Regions from separate parts of the Hungatella sp. SL.1.14 genome, predicted to be linked through region 1. Evidence: predicted binding sites of a transcription regulator. Region 1 holds the regulator's gene; each other region holds the start of a gene.
What was found. Region 1 encodes NrdR, which represses ribonucleotide reductase genes. Its sites were predicted from a motif close to CACAANATNTTGTG; they were not measured.
Positions count from the first base shown of each region.

Region 2: a site for NrdR is predicted at 4,699-4,712, ahead of NE473_RS19340 (ribonucleoside triphosphate reductase). Genes of this name have one in related genera too.
Region 3: a site for NrdR is predicted at 4,305-4,318, ahead of NE473_RS22075 (ribonucleoside-diphosphate reductase subunit alpha). Genes of this name have one in related genera too.

Region 1 is NZ_JANFYJ010000015.1:139,646-146,508, forward strand. It holds gene efp (elongation factor P) at 81-638, opposite strand; gene aroQ (type II 3-dehydroquinate dehydratase) at 758-1,189, opposite strand; gene NE473_RS16985 (shikimate kinase) at 1,186-1,698, opposite strand; gene aroE (shikimate dehydrogenase) at 1,695-2,567, opposite strand; gene NE473_RS16995 (YqeG family HAD IIIA-type phosphatase) at 2,548-3,075, opposite strand; gene nrdR (transcriptional regulator NrdR) at 3,084-3,536, opposite strand; gene NE473_RS17005 (PRC-barrel domain-containing protein) at 3,720-3,980, opposite strand; gene NE473_RS17010 (DUF975 family protein) at 4,044-4,871, opposite strand; gene NE473_RS17015 (DUF4190 domain-containing protein) at 4,871-5,494, opposite strand; gene NE473_RS17020 (MetQ/NlpA family ABC transporter substrate-binding protein) at 5,732-6,634, opposite strand; gene NE473_RS17025 (methionine ABC transporter permease) at 6,775-6,863, opposite strand, start outside.
Region 2 is NZ_JANFYJ010000019.1:802-7,664, forward strand. It holds gene NE473_RS19310 (metallophosphoesterase) at 1-280, shown strand, start outside; gene NE473_RS19315 (segregation and condensation protein A) at 363-1,235, shown strand; gene scpB (SMC-Scp complex subunit ScpB) at 1,171-1,977, shown strand; gene NE473_RS19325 (dUTP diphosphatase) at 1,974-2,411, shown strand; gene NE473_RS19330 (tetratricopeptide repeat protein) at 2,435-3,238, shown strand; gene hflX (GTPase HflX) at 3,318-4,565, shown strand; gene NE473_RS19340 (ribonucleoside triphosphate reductase) at 4,825-6,863, shown strand, end outside.
Region 3 is NZ_JANFYJ010000023.1:13,641-20,503, forward strand. It holds gene NE473_RS22055 (MBOAT family O-acyltransferase) at 1-257, shown strand, start outside; gene NE473_RS22060 (DHHW family protein) at 290-1,477, shown strand; T-box leader at 1,552-1,831, shown strand; gene tyrS (tyrosine--tRNA ligase) at 1,889-3,112, shown strand; gene NE473_RS22070 (N-acetylmuramoyl-L-alanine amidase family protein) at 3,264-4,139, opposite strand; gene NE473_RS22075 (ribonucleoside-diphosphate reductase subunit alpha) at 4,416-6,863, shown strand, end outside.

The sequences.
Region 1 (6,863 bases):
GCCGTCGGGACCATAATCCCTCAAATCCCGCTCCGGTCATCCGGGAAACCGGCTTACCGGGCGGGCAGCGCATCATGTTCTTATACTCTGGATAAATACTCTCCAGTACGCGTATCAATCTTAATCTTATCGCCCTGATCCACAAACAGAGGAACGTAAACGACAGCTCCGGTCTCAACGGTAGCAGGTTTCGTAGCGCCCTGTGCCGTATCGCCCTTAAAGCCTGGCTCTGTATCTGTGATCTCCAGTTCTACGAATAACGGAGGCTCAACAGAGAATACCTTTCCGTTATAAGAACAAACCTTTAAGATATCGTTTTCCTTCACGAACTTTAACGCGTCACCGATTACTTCCGGGCTCAGTGCGATCTGCTCATAAGTGTTTGTATCCATGAAGTTATGAAGATCTCCATCCGCATATAAATACTGCATGTCCACTCTGTCGATTCTCGCTGCCGGGAACTTCTCTGTAGGACGGAACGTACGCTCCACTACACCGCCGTTTACAACGTCTTTAATTTTAGTTCTTACAAATGCAGCACCCTTACCAGGTTTTACATGCTGGAACTCCATAATCTGATAAACATTACCGTCAATCTCTAATGTGATACCGTTTCTAAAATCACCCGCTGATATCATAAATGATATTCCTCCTTGAAATTCTCTTAATCCTTTTTATTCTATACTATAATAATCCCTTTTTCAACTCTTTTTTTCAAATTCTGTATACATGACGCCGGCCGCACCTGTCGGCCGGTCTATTCACGGCCGGTCAGATAGTCCATGGCCAGGGCGTATCCCTTCAGTCCCAGTCCCACCACCTGGCCGTCGCAGACAGGTGCCGTAACGGATGTATGCCTGAATTCTTCCCTTTTATGCACATTGGAGATATGTACCTCAACCTTGGGAATCTCCACCGATGAAAGGGCGTCTCTCAGAGCGTAGCTGTAATGCGTAAACGCCCCCGGATTGATGATGATCCCTTCTGTCCCGTTGTAGTAAGCCTCCTGAATCTTATCGATTAAGCCGCCCTCATAGTTGCTCTGGTAAATATCCAGCTCATGGCCTTCTCTTTCCGCCTTCTCCTTCATCATACGTACCAGATATCCGTAATCCTCCGTGCCGTATACCCCTTTTTCCCTGATTCCCAGAAAATTCAGATTCGGTCCGTTTAACAGAAGTAACTTCATTCAAATCCCATCCTTTCTTCCAGCTCCGCCACAATCTCATCGACGGTTCTGTCATTCACATCCACGATCATTTCTGCCGCCTCCCGGTATATGGGACCGCGGACCGCAAGGAACTCTTTCACACGCTGTGTCACGTCTCCGCCCTGCAGCAGCGGCCTTGTCGTATCCCCCTTCAGCCGTTTTAACACGGTCTCCGGATTCACCTCCAGATAAACCACCGTTCCAAGCTGTTTTAACAGCTTCCGGTTCTCTTCCCGCAGAGGAAGCCCGCCTCCCACGGAAATGACCTTTTCCTGCGTATCGGAAAGCAGCGCCTGAAGGACCGCCGTCTCTGTCTTCCGAAACTCTTCCTCGCCCTTTCTGGCAAATATCTCCGAGATCGTCATGCCGGCTCGCTCCTCGATCAGCCAGTCTGTATCCACCATGGGGAGTCCGTGTTTCTTCCCGTACCGCTCTCCTACAGTCGTCTTCCCGGCCCCCATGAAGCCGATCAAAATCACATTCCTCATCGCGCTGCCTCCAGTTCTTCCCGCATCATGACTCGTGCGCCGTCGATGATGTCTCTGGTAAACACGGTCTTCGGACTCCACAGCTCATATGCAATCACGCCCTGGTAGATCAGCATGTCCAGCCCCCCGACGGCCTTGCCTCCGGCCGCTCTGACGTATTTCATGAATTTTGTCTCCATCGGCGTGTACACAATATCCACTGCCGTGTCGATCTTTCTATAAAATTCTTCGTCCTCCACCGGAGCATGGTCCACATTGGGATGCATCCCCACACTGGTTGTCTGAACCGCCAGATAAGAGCTGCCTTCCAGCCTTCCGTAATCCGCCAGCGCCATGGGAATCATCACCCGGCGGCCGTACCGCTCATTGATGATCTCCGAAAGTGCTTCCGCCTTCTCCACGCTCCGGTTCAGAGCGTAAATCACAGCCGCGCCCTCTTTCGCCAGCACACAGGCTGCCGCCCTGGCCGCTCCCCCCGCACCGAACAGAATGCAGGAGCGGTCACGGATTTCGATTCCCGCCTCCGTCATGGCCCGTTTCAGTCCTGCCGCATCCGTATTATATCCCCTGTAACCGCCCTCTGTCCGTACCAGCGTATTGACGGCGCCGATGGCCTTTGCATCCTCATCGATCTCCGCAAGATATTTCATGACCTCCTGCTTATGAGGAACCGTAACGTTTAAACCGGTAAAATTGAGAGCATAAGCCCCCTTCACCGCCGCTTCCACGCAGCCCGGCTCTACCTTGAGAGGGATATAGGCAAGATCGGTTCCCGTCTGTTCCGAATAATAATTATGCATAAGCGGCGACATGGAGTGCTCCACCGGATACGCCATGACCCCGCAAACTTTACTTTTTCCGCTTATCATACTGTCTCCTCTTTTTGTCCCTGCGATAAAAAAATAAGATGAGGGCTTCCGGATACCGCTTTAATACAATCTGAATCTCTTCTCTGGGATTGATCGGCTTCACCAGAAAGCTCTTAATTCCCGTCCGTTTGGCTCCATATACGTCGGTAAACAGCTGGTCTCCCACAAAGATCGTGCTTTGTAAGCCTGTCCCCATCAGTTCCATGGCCTTCTTATAATTCTTCACGCCCGGCTTCCCGCCCTTATAGATATAGTTAGAGCCGCCGACAGCTTCTGCAAAAGCTGCCACCCGCGGCTCTTTGTTATTGGAAAGCAGGCAGGTGTCCATGCCCAGTGCCCGCAGATAAGAGAATAAGTTCTTTGCCCTCTCATCCGCCGGCGCATCATGGGGCACCAGGGTGTTGTCTACATCAAAAATTACGCCTCTGACTCCTTCTTTATAAAGAGCATCATACGGAATATCATACGCAGAGGCCACGTCTTCATCCGGATAAAATCTGTTAAACATACCTCGTCCTACTTTTTCAATAATTTTCCGATCTCTTCCATAAACGTGTTCACATCCTTGAACTCACGATATACGGAGGCGAAACGGACATAGGCCACCTCATCGACCTCCTGCAGCTTTTTCATCACAAGCTCTCCGATCGTAGCGCTGGAGACTTCCTTTTCTTCCATATTAAAAATCTGCGTCTCGATCTCATCCACCATGGAATCAATCTGCTGGGAAGAAACGGGACGTTTGTGGCAGGAATGAAGGATTCCCTTTTCCAGTTTGGAGCGTTCGTAGACTTCCCTGGAATCGTCCTTCTTAATTACCATCAGCGGCAGAGTCTCCAGTTTTTCATACGTTGTAAATCTCTTTCCGCACTTCTCGCACTGCCTGCGGCGTCTGATGGAGCTGTTGTCATCTGCCGGTCTTGAATCAATGACCTTTGTGTCTGCTTCATTACAAAATGGACATTTCACGTCGCTATCCTCCTGTTGGCGATTCCCCGCTCCTTCACTGCAAAGCGGAGGAATCCACTGTTTTTTTGTACAGAATACGGGAGCCGCAAAACAGAATACACAGTTTTCCCGGCTCCGGATCCCTTACTTTTTAATTATGTATATCATACCCCACAATCCATAGATTCGCAAGCACAACTTATACTATATCTTGCATTTTTCCTCAGTTTTTTCCAGATCTACTTTCACCAGGATGATGTCACGCCCTACCTGACAGATGTCACTGTAAGGAATGATGTACTCCTTTTCTCTGACCAGAAATCCGCAGAAGCAGCCCGGTCCGGGAACGATAATCGCCAGGAGACAGCCCGTATCCATATCAAAATCCACATCACCCACATAACCGAGGCGTTTACAGTCACAGATATTAATCACTTCTTTTTGTTTGAGATCTGAAATGCGCATAGCCTGCACCTTCTATATTCCTTAGTGTATTCTATGCGCATTTCCTGTGTGTGATACAATTTGTTACTCTGTCACGTTCTCGTAGAAGCCGCTGCTGCCGTCATAAAACGGTTCCTGATCATAACAGGCCTCTTCCTGCCTCCGTCCGGCATTGATATCGAGATAGAAGTGAATCATGGTCGTTTCCATATACGGTAAAATCCACAAAAATCCAATTCCAAAGGATCCTGCCCCCAGTAAATACATTCCGATAAAACTGAGATCGAGATAAAACAGGCGTCCCTTATTCCCCTTCATCAGAGCCGCGCTCTCCCGCAGACAGCTGATCACCGTTCGCTCAGGGTCCTCCATCAGGAGGTAGCCCGCCATCTTGAAGTACAGCGAATACACGACAATTCCGATGAGCTGCAGCAGATACATCAGAAACTGAAGCGCCATCAGGATGGGAATATATCCTGTAATACGCGCGGAGAAACTCACCACAAAGTATGGAATCCCCGCAGCCATGCCGAATGCCATATTAATAAAATATAAGCCTAAAAACCGCTGGGGTCTGTGGGTAAACGCAAACAGCATGTCCCCCAGTGCAAACGGCCGGCCTGTACTCATATGATAGAACATTCTCCGGATTCCGGCCATCACAAGATAAATCAGAAGGATGGCGATAAAATAGATCACCAGCATCATGACCAGTGAGCGCGTCATACTGCTTCGAATGTAGCCTGCTCCGCCAATTATCGAAAAGGTACCGGCCATCGATACACCGATAAAAACCATGCAAATAACGATCAGAAAGACGTCCACAATCAGCATGGCTCCCACAGCCGTCCCATAGTTGCCCGAGAGCGTCAGCTTCGCGCGTTTTTTAAGATCCGACGATGTTGTCTTCATTAATATACACCTCCTGACAGAAGGGATGAGCTCATGATTCCAAATACAAATATCAAAGCCATGGCCGCCAGAAACAGCCCGATCACCGAGGTGATAAGACCCGCCCTGGCGTATCCCTCCATCGTGTCCCCTGCCTTCGACAACAGCGCAAATAAAATTCCCAGACTGCCAAAAATCAGCCCGCCGTAACAGCAGCAGGAGGTAACGATCCCGATAATCCCCATGATAAGAGAGGCCAATGCCATGCTGCTCTGTCTCTGCGGCTGCTTATATCCTGAATTTACCGCCTGCCGGTATTCGTCCCGGTAATATCCGGTTTGCTGCTGGTATCCGTTCTGTCCGTATTCGTTCTGATAATTCTCTTCCTGCCGATATTCGGCCTGATAGTTTTCTTCCTGCTGATATCCGGCCTGCGTCCATTCCTCAGGCTGTCTGCTGTATTGATCCGGATACCGATCCATTTCATCGAATCCCTGCCCGATTCCGCCGCCTGATTCTTCGCAGCGGTCCGCGGCTGCTCCGCCAGCGGCTGCCGGCTTTTCTCCCATGGCCGCCGGTTCCTCATGCACTGATTCCCGCTCGGAATCAGGACCATCGTATTCGTACTGCCTGTCGTCTTCCATATCCTGCCTCCCATTCCTCCTGTTTGTAACTATGTATATATTTACCTATTATACAATACGAATCACTATCTGTAAAATTAAGTTTTTCTTGCCAAATCGTCCCAAATAAAATCGAGTTCCCGAATCTGTACACAAAAAAGGAAACAGATTGTTTTATCCTGATCTGTTCCCTTTTTTTGTACCATATTCATTTTTATCCGAAACGGTATGATATACAGCAGAATTTTCCTGTTTCGTTTAGAATAACGGAACTACGGCACCCTGATACGTATCTTCAATATACTGTTTCACTGTCTCGCTCGTCAGCGCATCGATCAGAGCCAGAGTTGCGTCGGATTTCTCCTCTCCTTTGCGAACCGCTACGACATTTCCGTAGGTGGTTGCTGCGATCGACTGGGAGTCTTCGGTTGCCAGCGCATCCGATACCTTTAAGCCTGCCTCAATGGCGTAGTTGCCGTTGATTACGGCGATGTCCACATCACCCAGAGAACGCGGAAGCTGTGCAGCCTCGATCTCCATGATCTTTAAGTTCTTATCGTTCTTTACGATATCGTTCTTTGTCGCTTCCAGGCCAACGCCTTCCTTTAACTCGATCAGACCGTTGTCGGCCAGCAGCAGAAGCGCTCTCGCCTCGTTGGATACGTCGTTTGGTACCGCAACCTGTGCTCCGTCGGCCAAGTCTGCCAGGGAAGCGGTCTTTCCGGCATAGATTCCAAATGGCTCATAGTGGATCGCACCTGCGGATACAAGATCTGTGCCGTTTTCCTGGTTGAACTGCTCTAAGTATGGGAAATGCTGGAAATAGTTGGCATCCAGGTCACCGGACTCCAGCGCCAGATTCGGCTGTACGTAATCGGTATACTCCTTGATTACCAGATCGTATCCCTTCTCTTTTAAAATGTCCTTTGCCGCCTTTAAAATCTCTGCATGGGGCGCCGGTGAAGCTCCAACTACCAGCTTCTTTAATTCTCCGGCTTCTGCCGTTGTCTCATCGGCCGGTGCAGCGCTCTCCGTCTCTTTGGATTCTGTGACAGCCGCTGTTGTCGTCCCGGCAGTCGTTTCCTTGTTGTTTCCGCCGCAGGCGGTCAGTGCTCCCGCTGCAAAAAACGCGGCAGCCAGTACGTAAAGTGATTTCTTCATAATTGTTTCCTCCTTTTTGGTGTGCAGTTTCCTGCGCTTTTTGGTGATACGGTGACTCGCGCGCAGAGCGTGCGGGTGATCGTGTCTATGGTAACGCCTTACGGCCATTACTTTCTGAATCTTACAGCCAGACTATGCCTCTACCGGATTCGCTTATCGCTGACCCGGGACAGCTTCATGCCCGCCTCCTGTATAATCTGTACAATAATAACGAGAATTGCCACCGTCA
Region 2 (6,863 bases), on a different contig from region 1:
TCAGATTCTGCTCTGCCATTCCCCCCTTGTTTTCGACGCCTGCAGGAAATGGGGCGCTGATTTAACACTGTCCGGCCATTTTCATGGGGGCACCATACGGCTTCCGTATCTGGGCGGAGTCATGACCCCTCAGTTTCAGTTCTTTCTGCCGTGGTGTGCGGGTACGTTTGAGGAGAATGGAAAAACCATGATTGTGAGCCGTGGGCTGGGGACCCATTCCATCAATATCAGACTGAACAATAAACCTCAGCTGGTGGTTGTGGATTTAAAGAAAAAATAGTTTTGCCGCCAAATATTTACAGAAGCCGGCGGATTTGATATACTAATCAGTAGCGCTTACTTTCTGGAGCCGGGAGGAATCTATGGGAATATCATATAAGCTGGAGAATTTTGAGGGTCCTCTGGACTTACTGCTCCATCTGATTGAAAAGAATAAAGTGAATATTTATGACATTCCTATTGTGACGATTACGGAGCAGTATCTCGATTACGTAAGTCACATGGAGACGGAGGATTTGAACGTTGTCAGTGAATTCCTGGTGATGGCGGCGACGCTGATCGATATCAAGTCCCGTATGCTCCTGCCGAGAGAAGTGAATGAGGATGGCGAGGAGGAGGACCCGAGAGCCGAACTGGTGGCGCGTCTTCTGGAATATAAGTATTACAAGTATATGGCGTTTGAACTGAAGGAGAAGGAGGTCGGCGCGGACCGTCTGCTCTTTAAGGGGCCCACAGTTCCGCCGGAGGTGGCGAAGTACGAGCCTCCGGTGGACTTAGATGGCCTGCTGGACGGACTGACGCTGGCAAAGCTACAGGAGATTTTCAAGTCTGTCATGAAACGGACGGAAGACCGGATCGACCCGGTAAGGAGCCGGTTCGGCAATATCACGAAAGAACCTGTGAGTTTGGAGGACAAGATTACCTCGGTGCTTCAGTACGCCAGAATTCACCGCAGATTTTCTTTCCGGGGAATGCTTGAGAAGCAGGCGGATAAGACGGAGGTCGTAGTGACATTTCTGGCGCTTCTGGAGCTGATGAAGATCGGTAAGATTCATCTGACCCAGGAGCATTTATTTGACGATATGCTGATCGAGACGCTGGAGCCGGAAGGTGAGGAAGAGGATCTGGACTTATCGGAGTTAGAGGAAGATATCGAAGGGTATAGAGAAGATGAAGAAGAAGTGGGAGGCGCAGGAGTCGCTGCCGATGGAGGAACTGAGAGAGATTACGAATGAAGAGCGAGAGTATGAGGCCGTGATCGAAGCGGTCTTATTTACCATGGGCAATTCCGTCGAGGTGCGACAGCTGGCAGCCGCGATCGGGCAGGATGAGGAGACGGCCCGCTCCGCCGTGAAACGGCTTCAGAAGCAGTATGAGGCCGGCCGGAAGGGAATGCAGATTATTGAACTGGAGAACAGTTACCAGATGTGCACCAGGCCGGAGTATTATGAGAATCTCATCCGTGTGGCAGCTACTCCGAAAAAACAGGTGCTGACGGACGTGGTTCTGGAGACGCTGTCGATCATCGCCTACAAGCAGCCGGTTACAAAGATGGAGATCGAGAAGATCCGCGGCGTAAAGTCCGATCACGCAGTGAACAGGCTGGTGGAATACAATCTGGTATACGAGGTAGGCCGCCTCGATGCTCCGGGCCGTCCGGCGCTGTTTGCAACGACGGAAGAGTTCCTGCGCCGGTTTGGAATCGGTTCGACTCAGAACCTTCCGACTCCCGATCCCGAAACTGCGGCTGAGATCCGCATGGAGGTGGAGGAGGAGTTAAAGGGAAGCGGGGAACTGCTCCCGGAGGATGAGGTGCTTCTGGATGAGATTCCCATCGCGGAGATGAGAGCGGGAGCGGAGGAAGCAGCCGTGACCCGACAGGAGAGTGAAGCCGGGTTTACAGAAGCCAGCTCCGCAGACAATAATAGAAACGAACTACAGCCAAAAAGTGCTGATAACCAGGAGGACATACAGTGACAGAAAAGATCAGAATTAAATACTTTACAGATAAAATTGAGCGTTTATGCTACGTCGGAGGCAAATCCGACTGGATCGACTTGCGGGCGGCAGAAGAGATTACATTAAAGGCCGGAGAGTTTCGGTTAATTCCTCTTGGAATCGCCATGGAACTGCCGGAGGGCTACGAGGCCCATGTGGTGCCGAGAAGCAGTACGTTTAAGAATTACGGTGTGATCCAGACGAACAGCATGGGAGTGATCGACGAAACATACTGTGGGGACAATGACCAGTGGTTTTTTCCGGCTTATGCCCTTCGTGATACGGTGATCCGTGTCAACGACAGAATCTGCCAGTTCCGCATCATGAAGCACCAGCCGGAGCTGTCCTTTGAAGAGACGGACAGGCTTGACCATGAAGACCGCGGAGGCCACGGAAGTACCGGTAAGCAGTAAGCTCCCCGGATGGAGAATTGAATATGAACAGTTATTCCAGAGTGAAAACGGGTTATAATAAGAAGAAAATAAAGGTGCTGATCCTGACGGCCGGTCTGTGCATGGGGCTGACCGTCGGATGCGGGAAAAGTGAAAATAAATATACGTACCGCGATGCAGGAATAGAAGCATTGAATGCTGGGGATTATGAAAGTGCGATTGCTTCGTTCGACGAGGCGATTAACGCCTCCAACGCACTGGTGGGAGCGTTTGATATCGACGTACTGAAATACCGGGCGGAAGCCGAATACCGGGCCGCGGATTACCAGGCGGCCTCGGATACCTACGGGATTCTGATTCAGGTGGATCAGGAACGGCCGGAATATTTGAACATGCGCTGTGTATCCAGGGCACAGACCGGTGATTTAAACGGTGCGCTGGAAGATTATAAGCGTGCTTCGGAGCTGGATACGGAGAAAAATGCTCCGGGCAGGGCGGAGGCGCTTCTCGCGGCCGGAGCGGCGTTAGAGAACCAGGGAGCTGCCGCCGAGGCTATGGCGCTCTATGAGAGTGCAAAGGCGGAAGGCATCGAAAGCGCCGAACTGTATAACCGGATGGGCCTCTGCAAATTTGGGGAAAAGGATTATGAGACGGCTATTACCTGTTTCGCCCAGGGGTTATTAAAGCCGGACGCCGCCTCAGTGCCGGACCTGATTTATAATCAGGCGGTTGCGTACGAGTACAAGGGAGACTTTGACAAGGCTCGGGAGCTGATGGAGCAGTATGTGGCAGGAAACAGCTCGGACGAAGAGGCTGCGCGGGAACTGGAATTTCTAAAAAGCAGATAAGCCGCTGTGTTATTTTGAGTGGTATATGAGCCTCAAAGGTTGGGTTGGAATAAAGATGAGGTAATGGATTAGGAGATCAATGGCTGATTTAGTGGAGTTAAAGGAAATCGAAGAGCGGGTCATACTGGTGGCCGTGAGTACGGAAGAGGGAAGCCTGGCAGCCTCCTCCTTGGATGAGCTGGAAGAGCTGGTAGAGACGGCGGGAGCCGTCACGGTGGATAAGATGATCCAGAACCGGGAGCGGATTCATCCGGGCACGTATCTGGGCAAGGGAAAGATCGAAGAGGTGAAGGAGCGTGTCTGGGAGCTGAATGCCACCGGTATTGTCTGCGACGACGAGCTGTCCCCCGCACAGCTTCGGAATCTGGAGGATGCCCTGGACACGAAGGTTATGGACCGTACCATGGTGATTCTTGACATTTTTGCCTCCAGGGCGACCACCAGGGAAGGCAAGATCCAGGTGGAACTGGCCCAGTTAAAGTACCGGGCTGCCAGACTGGTGGGAATGAGAAATTCGCTCTCCCGTCTGGGCGGCGGAATCGGAACGAGAGGTCCCGGCGAGAAGAAGCTGGAGGCGGACCGCCGTCTGATTCACGACCGGATCGGCCAGCTAAAAGCGGAGCTGGAGGATGTGAAGCGCCACAGGGATGTGGCCAGGCAGCAGCGCACAAGGAATCATACGCCGGTGGCAGCCATTGTGGGCTACACCAACGCGGGAAAGTCCACGCTGCTCAATACGCTTACGGACGCCGGAATTCTGGCGGAGGACAAACTGTTTGCCACGCTGGACCCGACGACCAGAAACTTAGAACTTCCCGGCGGGGAGCAGATTCTTCTGACCGACACGGTCGGATTTATCCGGAAGCTGCCCCATAATCTGATTGAGGCGTTTAAGAGCACACTGGAGGAGGCAAAATACTCGGACATCATCCTTCACGTGGTGGACTGCTCCAATCCCCAGATGGACATGCAGATGTATGTGGTCTATGAGACGCTGAAGGATTTGGGGGTTCACGACAAGGAAGTGATCACGGTCTTTAATAAGATCGATGCAGCAGGTGAGATGAGGATCCCCCGCGATTTATCTTCCGATTACCAGGTGAAGATATCGGCAAAGACCGGGGAGGGACTGGATGAGCTCCTCAATCTGCTGGAGAGTATATTAAGGAGCCGGAAAGTATTCCTGGAGCGGGTATACCCCTATCAGGAAGCCGGAAAGATTCAGCTGATCCGGAAATACGGACAGCTTCTGAAGGAAGAGTACCGGGACGACGGCATTTTTGTCAGCGCCTATGTGCCTGCGGAGATGTATACAAACCTGATTTAAAAGCGTAAATGTACGGCTGTGAAGCACATCGGACGAAATGATGGTTGAGAAACTGTGGCAGTTGTGTTATACTGGCAGACAGTCCGCAGTTTTGCGATAAGTGACTTGAAGCTTATAAGAAAACATAATAAGACACAATATCTGGTTTTAATGTTTTTTGCGAAACCAGATATTGTGTTTTCGTTTCTCTTCTGCTATAATAAACAATGCACCGGTTAAGGCGGTGTCACGGTTGTAAAAGGAAAGGAGTCAGGTATAGATGATAGCAGTATTGAAAAGAGATGGGGAGGTCGCTGAATTCAGTCTGAATAAGATAACGGAAGCGATAAAGAAGGCATTTAAGGCTACGAAGAAGGATTATAATAATGAGATTCTGGAGCTGTTGTCCCTCCGTGTCACGGCAGACTTTCAGGAAAAGATGAGAGACGGCCAGATAACGGTTGAGCAGATTCAGGACAGCGTTGAGCATGTTCTGGAGCAGACCGGTTATACGGATGTGGCAAAGGCCTATATTTTATACAGAAAACAGAGAGAAAAAATCCGTAATATGAAGAATACCATCCTGGACTACAAGGATGTGGTAAACAGTTACGTGAAGGTGGAAGACTGGCGTGTCAAGGAGAACTCGACTGTTACATATTCCGTAGGCGGTCTGATCTTAAGCAACTCAGGCGCAGTTACGGCCAACTACTGGCTGTCCGAGATATACGATCAGGAGATTGCGGATGCCCACAGGAACGCAGACATCCATATCCACGATCTGTCCATGCTGACAGGCTACTGTGCAGGCTGGTCCTTAAAGCAGCTTCTCATGGAAGGCCTGGGCGGCATTCCGGGAAAGATCACTTCATCCCCTGCAAAGCATTTATCCGTGCTCTGCAACCAGATGGTTAACTTTTTAGGCATTATGCAGAATGAATGGGCAGGAGCCCAGGCATTCTCCTCTTTCGATACCTACCTTGCTCCTTTTGTAAAGATAGATAACTTAACCTACCCGGAGGTAAAGAAGTGCATCGAGTCCTTCATTTATGGTGTCAATACGCCAAGCCGCTGGGGAACACAGGCTCCGTTCTCCAATATTACCCTGGACTGGACCGTACCGGGTGATATGGCAGAGCTTCCGGCCATTATAGGAGGAAAAGAAGCGGACTTCAAGTACAAAGACTGTAAAGCAGAGATGGACATGATCAACAAGGCCTTCATCGAGACGATGATCGAGGGAGATGCCAATGGCCGCGGCTTCCAGTATCCGATTCCGACCTATTCCATTACCAAGGATTTTGACTGGTCCGATACTGAGAATAACAGGCTGTTGTTTGAGATGACTTCCAAGTATGGAACGCCATACTTCTCCAATTATATCAACAGTGATATGGAACCCAGCGATGTCAGAAGCATGTGCTGCCGTCTGCGCCTCGACCTTCGTGAGCTGCGCAGGAAGACGGGCGGATTCTTCGGATCAGGCGAGAGTACCGGATCTGTCGGCGTTGTAACCATCAATATGCCGAGAATCGCTTATCTGGCAAAGGACGAAGCCGATTTCTACAGCCGTCTGGATCATATGATGGATGTTTCCGCCAGATCCTTAAAGACGAAGCGGGAGGTCATCACCAAGCTGCTGAACCAGGGACTATATCCTTATACCAAGCGGTATTTGGGAACCTTTGAGAATCATTTCTCCACCATCGGCTTAATCGGCATGAATGAAGTTGGATTAAATGCCGGATGGCTGGGCGAAGATATGACAAGCACGAAGACGCAGGAATTCACGAAGAACGTATTGAACCATATGAGAGAGCGCCTTTCCGATTATCAGGAAAAATACGGCGACTTATACAATTTAGAGGCCACACCGGCGGAGTCCACGACCTACCGTCTGGCCAAGCATGACAGGAAGAAGTATCCGGATATCAGGACGGCAGGAGCCGAGGGTGACACGCCATACTACACCAACAGTTCTCATCTGCCAGTGGATTATACGGCTGATATATTCGATGCGCTGGATATTCAGGATGAACTGCAGACCTTATATACGTCGGGAACCGTGTTCCACGCTTTTCTGGGTGAAAAGCTTCCTGACTGGGCGGCCGCGGCGAGACTGGTACGCACCATTGCAGAGAACTACAAGCTTCCATACTATACGCTGTCTCCGACGTATTCGATCTGTGCAGAGCACGGCTACCTGATCGGAGAGCACAGCGTCTGCCCGATCTGCGGGAAACGTGCTGAGATTTACAGCCGTATCACCGGCTACTACAGACCGGTACAGAACTGGAACGAAGGCAAGACTCAGGAATA
Region 3 (6,863 bases), on a different contig from region 1:
GGTATCTGATGCAGATGGCCGGTGCCGGAGGCATTGCCTTTACAAGCCGGAGAACGTGGTATTTGCTGGTGACCAGTCTGCCTCTTATCGCGGCGTCTGTTCTGGGCTCCACACCGCTGCCGGGCACTCTGTGCAGGAAGATGAAGGGACGGGTGAGGGAGACGGCGGAGCTTCTGTTTGTAGCTGTTGTTCTCGTGCTGTCTGTGGCATTTCTGGTAGATGCCAGCTATAATCCGTTCCTGTATTTCAGGTTTTAGAAGAAGGCGAAAGGCTGGTAATAAGGAGAACTATGGAGAAAGAAAAACACAGTGGCAGAGGCAGAGGAGTGACATTCCTGTTTCTGGGCTTTTTGGGAGTGCTGTCGCTGTTGAGTATCGTCACACCGCAGAAGGCTTTTTCCGATTCGGAGAACCGGTATTTGCAGAAAAAACCGGAATTTTCGGTGAAATCCCTGCTGAATGGAAGCTATGGAGAGAAGTACGAGCAGTACTTGAGCGATCAGTTCCCGGGTAGAAACGTCTGGATCGGAATGAAGGTCACGACAGAACGTCTTGCCCTGCAGGAAGATGTAAACGGCGTGTATTTCGGAAAAGACGGATATCTGATTGAGAAGTTTGACACAGAGGACCTGGAAGGGGAGCAGCTGAATAAAAATATCGGAAAGCTGGCCGCATTTACGGGGGCCGCAGAGAAATCTCTGGGGAAGGATCATGTCAGGGTGATGCTGGTACCGTCTGCGTCTCAGATCATCACAGAACGCCTGCCGTTTCTCGCTGCACCCTACGATCAGGGCCGGGTGACCGGGATGCTGTGCAGAAGCTTAAAGGAAGCGGGAGGTTCCCGGGAGACGGTGCTTCCGGCAGAAGAATATTTAAAACGGTATCGGGAAGAAGCGCTGTATTACCGTACGGACCATCACTGGACAGCCAGAGGAGCATATCTGGGATACCGGCTGTGGGCGGAGTCCGTGGGGCTTACTCCGTGGACGGAAGAGCTGTTTGATATTCAGACGGTAAACAGCGAGTTTCACGGGACGGTATATTCTAAACTCAATGTTCCGTGGCGGTACGACACCATTGAAGTGTGGCAGCCGAAGGAAGAAAAGGATTACCGGGTATCCTTCGATGGCGAGCCGAAAGAATACGATTCCCTTTACTTTCCCGGTGCGTTGGAGGGGAAGGACAAATACGCCGTGTACCTCGACGGCAATCATGCCATAACCAAAATCGAAAACAGGAGTATCACGGGAGATCAGAAGGAGAAGAAACTGCTCATGATCAAAGACTCCTATGCCCACAGCTTCGCGGTGTTTGCCGCCAATCATTTCGGAACCGTTTATATGGCGGATCTGCGGTATCTGAACCTGAATTTGAAGGAGTGGATGGAGGAACAGGAGATTACGGACGTTCTGGTGCTGTATCAGATTCCGGGATTCGCAAAAGAGAAATCGGTGTCAAAGCTGGTTTATGACAGATAGCGGGCCGGAAATAAAATTAGGCTCTTGACAAATAAATCGAAACCTCATATACTAATCAATAACTTCATAAGTTTAAACAGGCGTTGATAAGAACAAGTAATAATACGCAAAAGCACACAGAAAGCAGCCGGCCGATGAGAGGCGCGTGGAAAGCGGATTATGAATACATCTTTGAGCTTCACACTGAAAGCCGATGGAAAAAGGACTTAAGGTCCTGTGGACCGGTGAGTAGACTGTGACGGATTCCTGCACACGTTATCGTGCTAGAGTATAAGAATCGTACTTGAAAAGGTAAACGGCGTGAGCCGTTTATAAATTAAGGTGGTAACACGGGATTACAGTCTCGTCCTTTGAACAGGATGGGACTTTTTTTGTATCACAAAATAATTACAGGAAAAGGAGAAAACAATTATGACAGCATACGAAGAACTGAAAGCCCGCGGCCTCATTGCCCAGGTGACGAATGAAGAAGAGATCAGTAAAATGATCAATGAAGGGAAAGCTGTATTCTATATCGGCTTTGATCCAACCGCGGACAGCCTTCACGTAGGACATTTTATGGCGCTTTGCCTGATGAAGCGTTTACAGGAGGCTGGAAATAAACCGATCGCGCTGATCGGAGGCGGTACCGGAATGATCGGCGATCCGTCAGGGCGCAGTGATTTACGCCAGATGATGACTGTGGAGACGATTCAGCACAACTGTGACTGTTTCAAGAAGCAGATGAGCCGTTTTATCGATTTTTCTGAAGGAAAGGCCATGATGGTCAACAATGCAGACTGGCTGCTGGATTTGAACTACGTCGATTTTCTGCGTGAGGTAGGAACACATTTCTCCGTCAACAACATGCTGAGGGCGGAGTGCTATAAGCAGCGTATGGAGAAAGGCTTAAGCTTCCTGGAGTTCAACTACATGATCATGCAGAGCTACGATTTCTATGAGCTGTTTAAGCGTTACGGCTGTAATATGCAGTTCGGCGGCGACGATCAGTGGAGCAACATGCTGGGCGGCACAGAGCTGATCCGCCGGAAACTGGGAAAAGATGCCCACGCCATGACCATCACCCTGCTTCTCAACTCCGAGGGCAAGAAGATGGGCAAGACGCAGTCCGGTGCAGTATGGCTCGATCCAAACAAGACCACGCCGTTTGACTTCTATCAGTACTGGAGAAATGTAGGAGACGCAGATGTCTTAAAATGTCTCCGCATGCTGACCTTCCTGCCGATTGAGCAGATCAATGAGATGGATCAGTGGGAGGGAAGCCAGTTAAATCAGGCAAAGGAAATCCTGGCTTACGAGCTGACAAAACTGGTTCACGGCGAGGAAGAGGCGGAAAAATCTCAGAAGAGCGCCCGTGAGCTGTTTACCGGCGGGAATGCGGCTGATATGCCAACCTGTGAACTGACGGATGAGGCTTTCAGAGACGGAACCATCGATATTCTGGATATTCTTCATAAATCCGGCCTTGCCGGTTCCCGTTCCGAGGCGAGACGCAATGTGGAACAGGGCGGCGTATCTGTTGACGGCAATGCAGTCAATGATGTGAAGGCTGTATTTACAAAAGAGAGTCTGCAGGGAGAAGGCGTCGTAGTGAAGCGCGGTAAAAAGAAATTTGTGAAGGTAATTGCAAAATAGAACCGGGAAATGGGACGCTTTATGGAGCTGCAGCTCCATAAGAATCTGTAAGGTATGTAAGATACAGAGGGAAGCGGTAAATGCTTGTGGCGTTTACCGCTTCCCTCTGTTTTCCGGTTTTCAGCTGTCTGTGCTGAGTGGTACGTATATCTTAATGAAGAACGCCGTCTGCATCCGGGGTGAAGGTCTTCGCCCTGGTCAGCATTTTTCCGTTTTCCTGTAAGTAGTAGGTTTTTCCGTCAAGCGTGAGGAAACCTGTCTGCATGACGCCGGTTTCCGGATTTAAGTAATACCAGTCGCCGCTGTCGTTTAACCAGCCTTTGTGGAGGCTTCCGGTACTGTCATAGTAATACCAGCTTCCGTCCCTGGAAGACCAGCCGCGAGGTAACAGCACGTCACCTGTGCCGTCTGTACCGGCTGAGCCGGCAAAGGCTACGATTTTATATGCAGTATTGGAACCGGACTGTGTCCAGACGAGACATTTCCTGCCTTTTACCAGGTCCTGCAGGGTGACGATATTTCTCGTGAGATAAGGGAGAATCTGTGTGTCGGACTGAACGGTATAGGTCGTTTGGTTATCCGCCTTGATGGTACCGGAAACGCCGTCGCCGGCAACCGTTAACGCATCGACTGTAATATAGTCCGGGACTTTGAAGTCGGCCGGGATGCTGCAGAGAATCATCTCTCCATGGGACATCGGCGGAAGACTTAACGTCATGGCCGGACTGATATAGGCGTAAATGGTTTCACCGCTTGTCAGTGCATCAAGTGAGACGGGATATCCGTTTACTGCGTCCAAAATTCTGGTTTCTTCTGATACATTGATGATAAACTCCTGTCCTGCAAAATCTCCGTCCTGGCGGGTAATGGACAGTCGGCCGTTGCTGGTCTGATTTACCGTTCCATAGATCCTGACGGAAGAAGGAGCCGTACCTGTATCCGCCTTTGATCGGAACGCAAATCCAGAGGCGAAGACGGCTGTGACGCATAAAAGTGAGAGAAGCAGACTTCCGGTTAATTTTTTCATTGAAGACCTCCATTAAATTCGTTGTGTTTTTCGATTGCTGCCAATTAGATTATAGCAGGTTGGAAGAAAAATGAAAATTAAGAAAGGTTTACAAATACTTACAATGATAAAGGGGAAATGGAATGGTAAAAAAATCAAAGATTTTGCGATCGCAATCTTGTAATAAACTATATCTTGTGGTATTATCATTTGGTGAGCATTGATAACAGTTATTAATACTGATTGTTGAAAAAACGAAATAAAATGATAAAACTTTGGAGAATGGCGGGAAAAGAAATGGATATCAGAAAAAGAAACGGTCAGCCGGAAGCATACGAGTGCGGAAAGATAAAGAGTGCCATCCTGTGTGCGTTTGCCAGTGTGAATCAGGAGCCTGGAAGGGAGCGGATGGACAGGATCATGAGCCTGGTGGAAGAGAAAGTGGATGGCGCGGTGAAGGATGGGAGTCCTCTCAGCGTAGAACAGATTCAGGACATGGTGGAGCAGTCTCTGATGGAAGCCGGATGCTACGAGGCGCTTAAGAGTTTCATCCTTTATCGGAATGAGCGGAGTAAGGAGCGCGGTGTGAGACAGGATCTGGTCCGGTATTTTCCTGATGTTCCCGATATGGAAGCCGTTTTAAAGGAGATTCAGAAAAAGTGGACCGGCACTGCATATCGGCTGGAGCACCTGTTTATGAAGTTTTCAGCCTTCTATAAACAGGGGATGACGGAGGCGGAGAAGCTGTCCGCCTTAATTCAGGCCGCCGTGGAACTGACCACTCAGGAAGCGCCGGACTGGGAGTATATTGCAGCCCGCCTTTTAATGGTCCGCTTCAGGAAGAAATTAAGATCCATGGAGGCGAAGTATCAGATCAGCAGCTTTTACGATAAGCTGTATTTTCTGACTGCCGGGCAGCTTTACGGCGACTATATTCTGGAGCATTATACCAGGGAAGAGATCGAGACGTGTGAGGGCTTTCTGGACGGCACACGGGATCAGCTGTTTACGTATTCCGGTCTGGAGCTGCTACTCTCCCGATATGTGATCCGCAGCCGGGAGAACGTCCCGTTAGAATCCCCCCAGGAAATGTTTCTGGGCATCGCCCTGCATCTGGCCATGCTGGAAAAGAACGACCGTCTGGAATGGGTGAGACGTTTTTACGATATGCTGAGCACGCTTAAGGTTACCATGGCGACGCCGACCCTTTCCAACGCGAGAAAGCCGTACCATCAGCTGTCCTCCTGCTTTATCGATACGGTTCCGGACAGTCTGGACGGGATTTACCGCAGTATTGACAGCTTTGCAAAGGTCAGCAAGTTCGGCGGCGGCATGGGGCTGTATTTCGGTAAAGTCAGAGCCGCGGGAAGTGCGATTCGGGGCTTCAAAGGCGCGGCCGGAGGTGTGATACGCTGGATCAAGCTGGCGAATGATACTGCGGTGGCGGTGGACCAGCTGGGCGTGCGCCAGGGGGCAGTGGCCGTATATCTGGATGCATGGCATAAGGATCTTCCGGAATTCCTGGCACTGCGCACCAACAATGGAGACGATCGTATGAAGGCGCATGACGTATTTCCGGCAGTCTGCTATCCGAACCTGTTCTGGAAGCTGGCAAAGGAGGACATCGATGCGGACTGGTACCTGATGTGTCCCCATGAGATCCTTACGGTAAAGGGCTATTCGCTGGAAGATTCCTATGGAAGGGAATGGGAGGAACGGTACTGGGAATGTGTTGCCGACCACAGGATTCATAAGCGCGTGATTCCGGTGAAAGAACTGGTCCGCCTGATTTTAAAGAGTGCGGTGGAGACGGGAACCCCGTTTACCTTTAACAGGGATCTGGTCAATGAGGCGAATCCAAACAGCCATAAGGGAATCATTTACTGCAGCAATCTCTGCACGGAGATTGCACAGAATATGAGCCCGGTGGAGCAGGTGGAGCAGCGCATCGAGACAGTAGACGGCGAGACAGTGGTAGTGACCGTGACGAAACCGGGGGATTTTGTGGTATGTAATCTGGCCAGCCTTTCCCTGGGCAAGATCGACGTGACAAATCGGGAAGAGGTCACCAGACTGACACAGTATGCGGTGCGTGCGCTGGATAACGTAATCGATTTAAACTTTTTCCCTGTGCCGTATGCCAGGATTAACAACATGAAGTACCGGCCCATTGGCCTTGGCGTCAGCGGTTACCATCATATGCTGGCTAAAAACGGAATTTCCTGGGAATCCGAGGAACATCTGGCATTTACTGACCGGGTATTTGAGTGGATTAATTACGCGGCAATTGAGGCCAGCTGTGATAATGCACGGGAAAAGGGGGGCTACGAACTGTTTGAAGGGAGCGACTGGCAGACGGGCGCCTACTTCGAGAAGCGGAAGTATCATTCGGAAGAATGGCTCCGGCTGAAGGAGAAGACAGCGGCAAACGGTATGAGAAACGGCTGGCTGATCGCCATAGCGCCGACCAGCAGCACCAGCATGCTGGCGGGTACGACGGCAGGTCTGGATCCGATCATGAACCGCTATTATCTGGAAGAAAAGAAAAACGGGCTGGTGCCCAGAGTGGCTCCGGATTTGTCTCCCGAAACATTCTGGCAGTACAAGAACGCCCATTATATTGACCAGCAGTGGTCCGTCCGCGCGGGAGGAATCAGACAGCGCCATGTGGACCAGGCGCAGAGCATGAACCTCTACATCACCAACGAATATACCTTAAGGCAGGTGCTGAATCTTTACATTCTG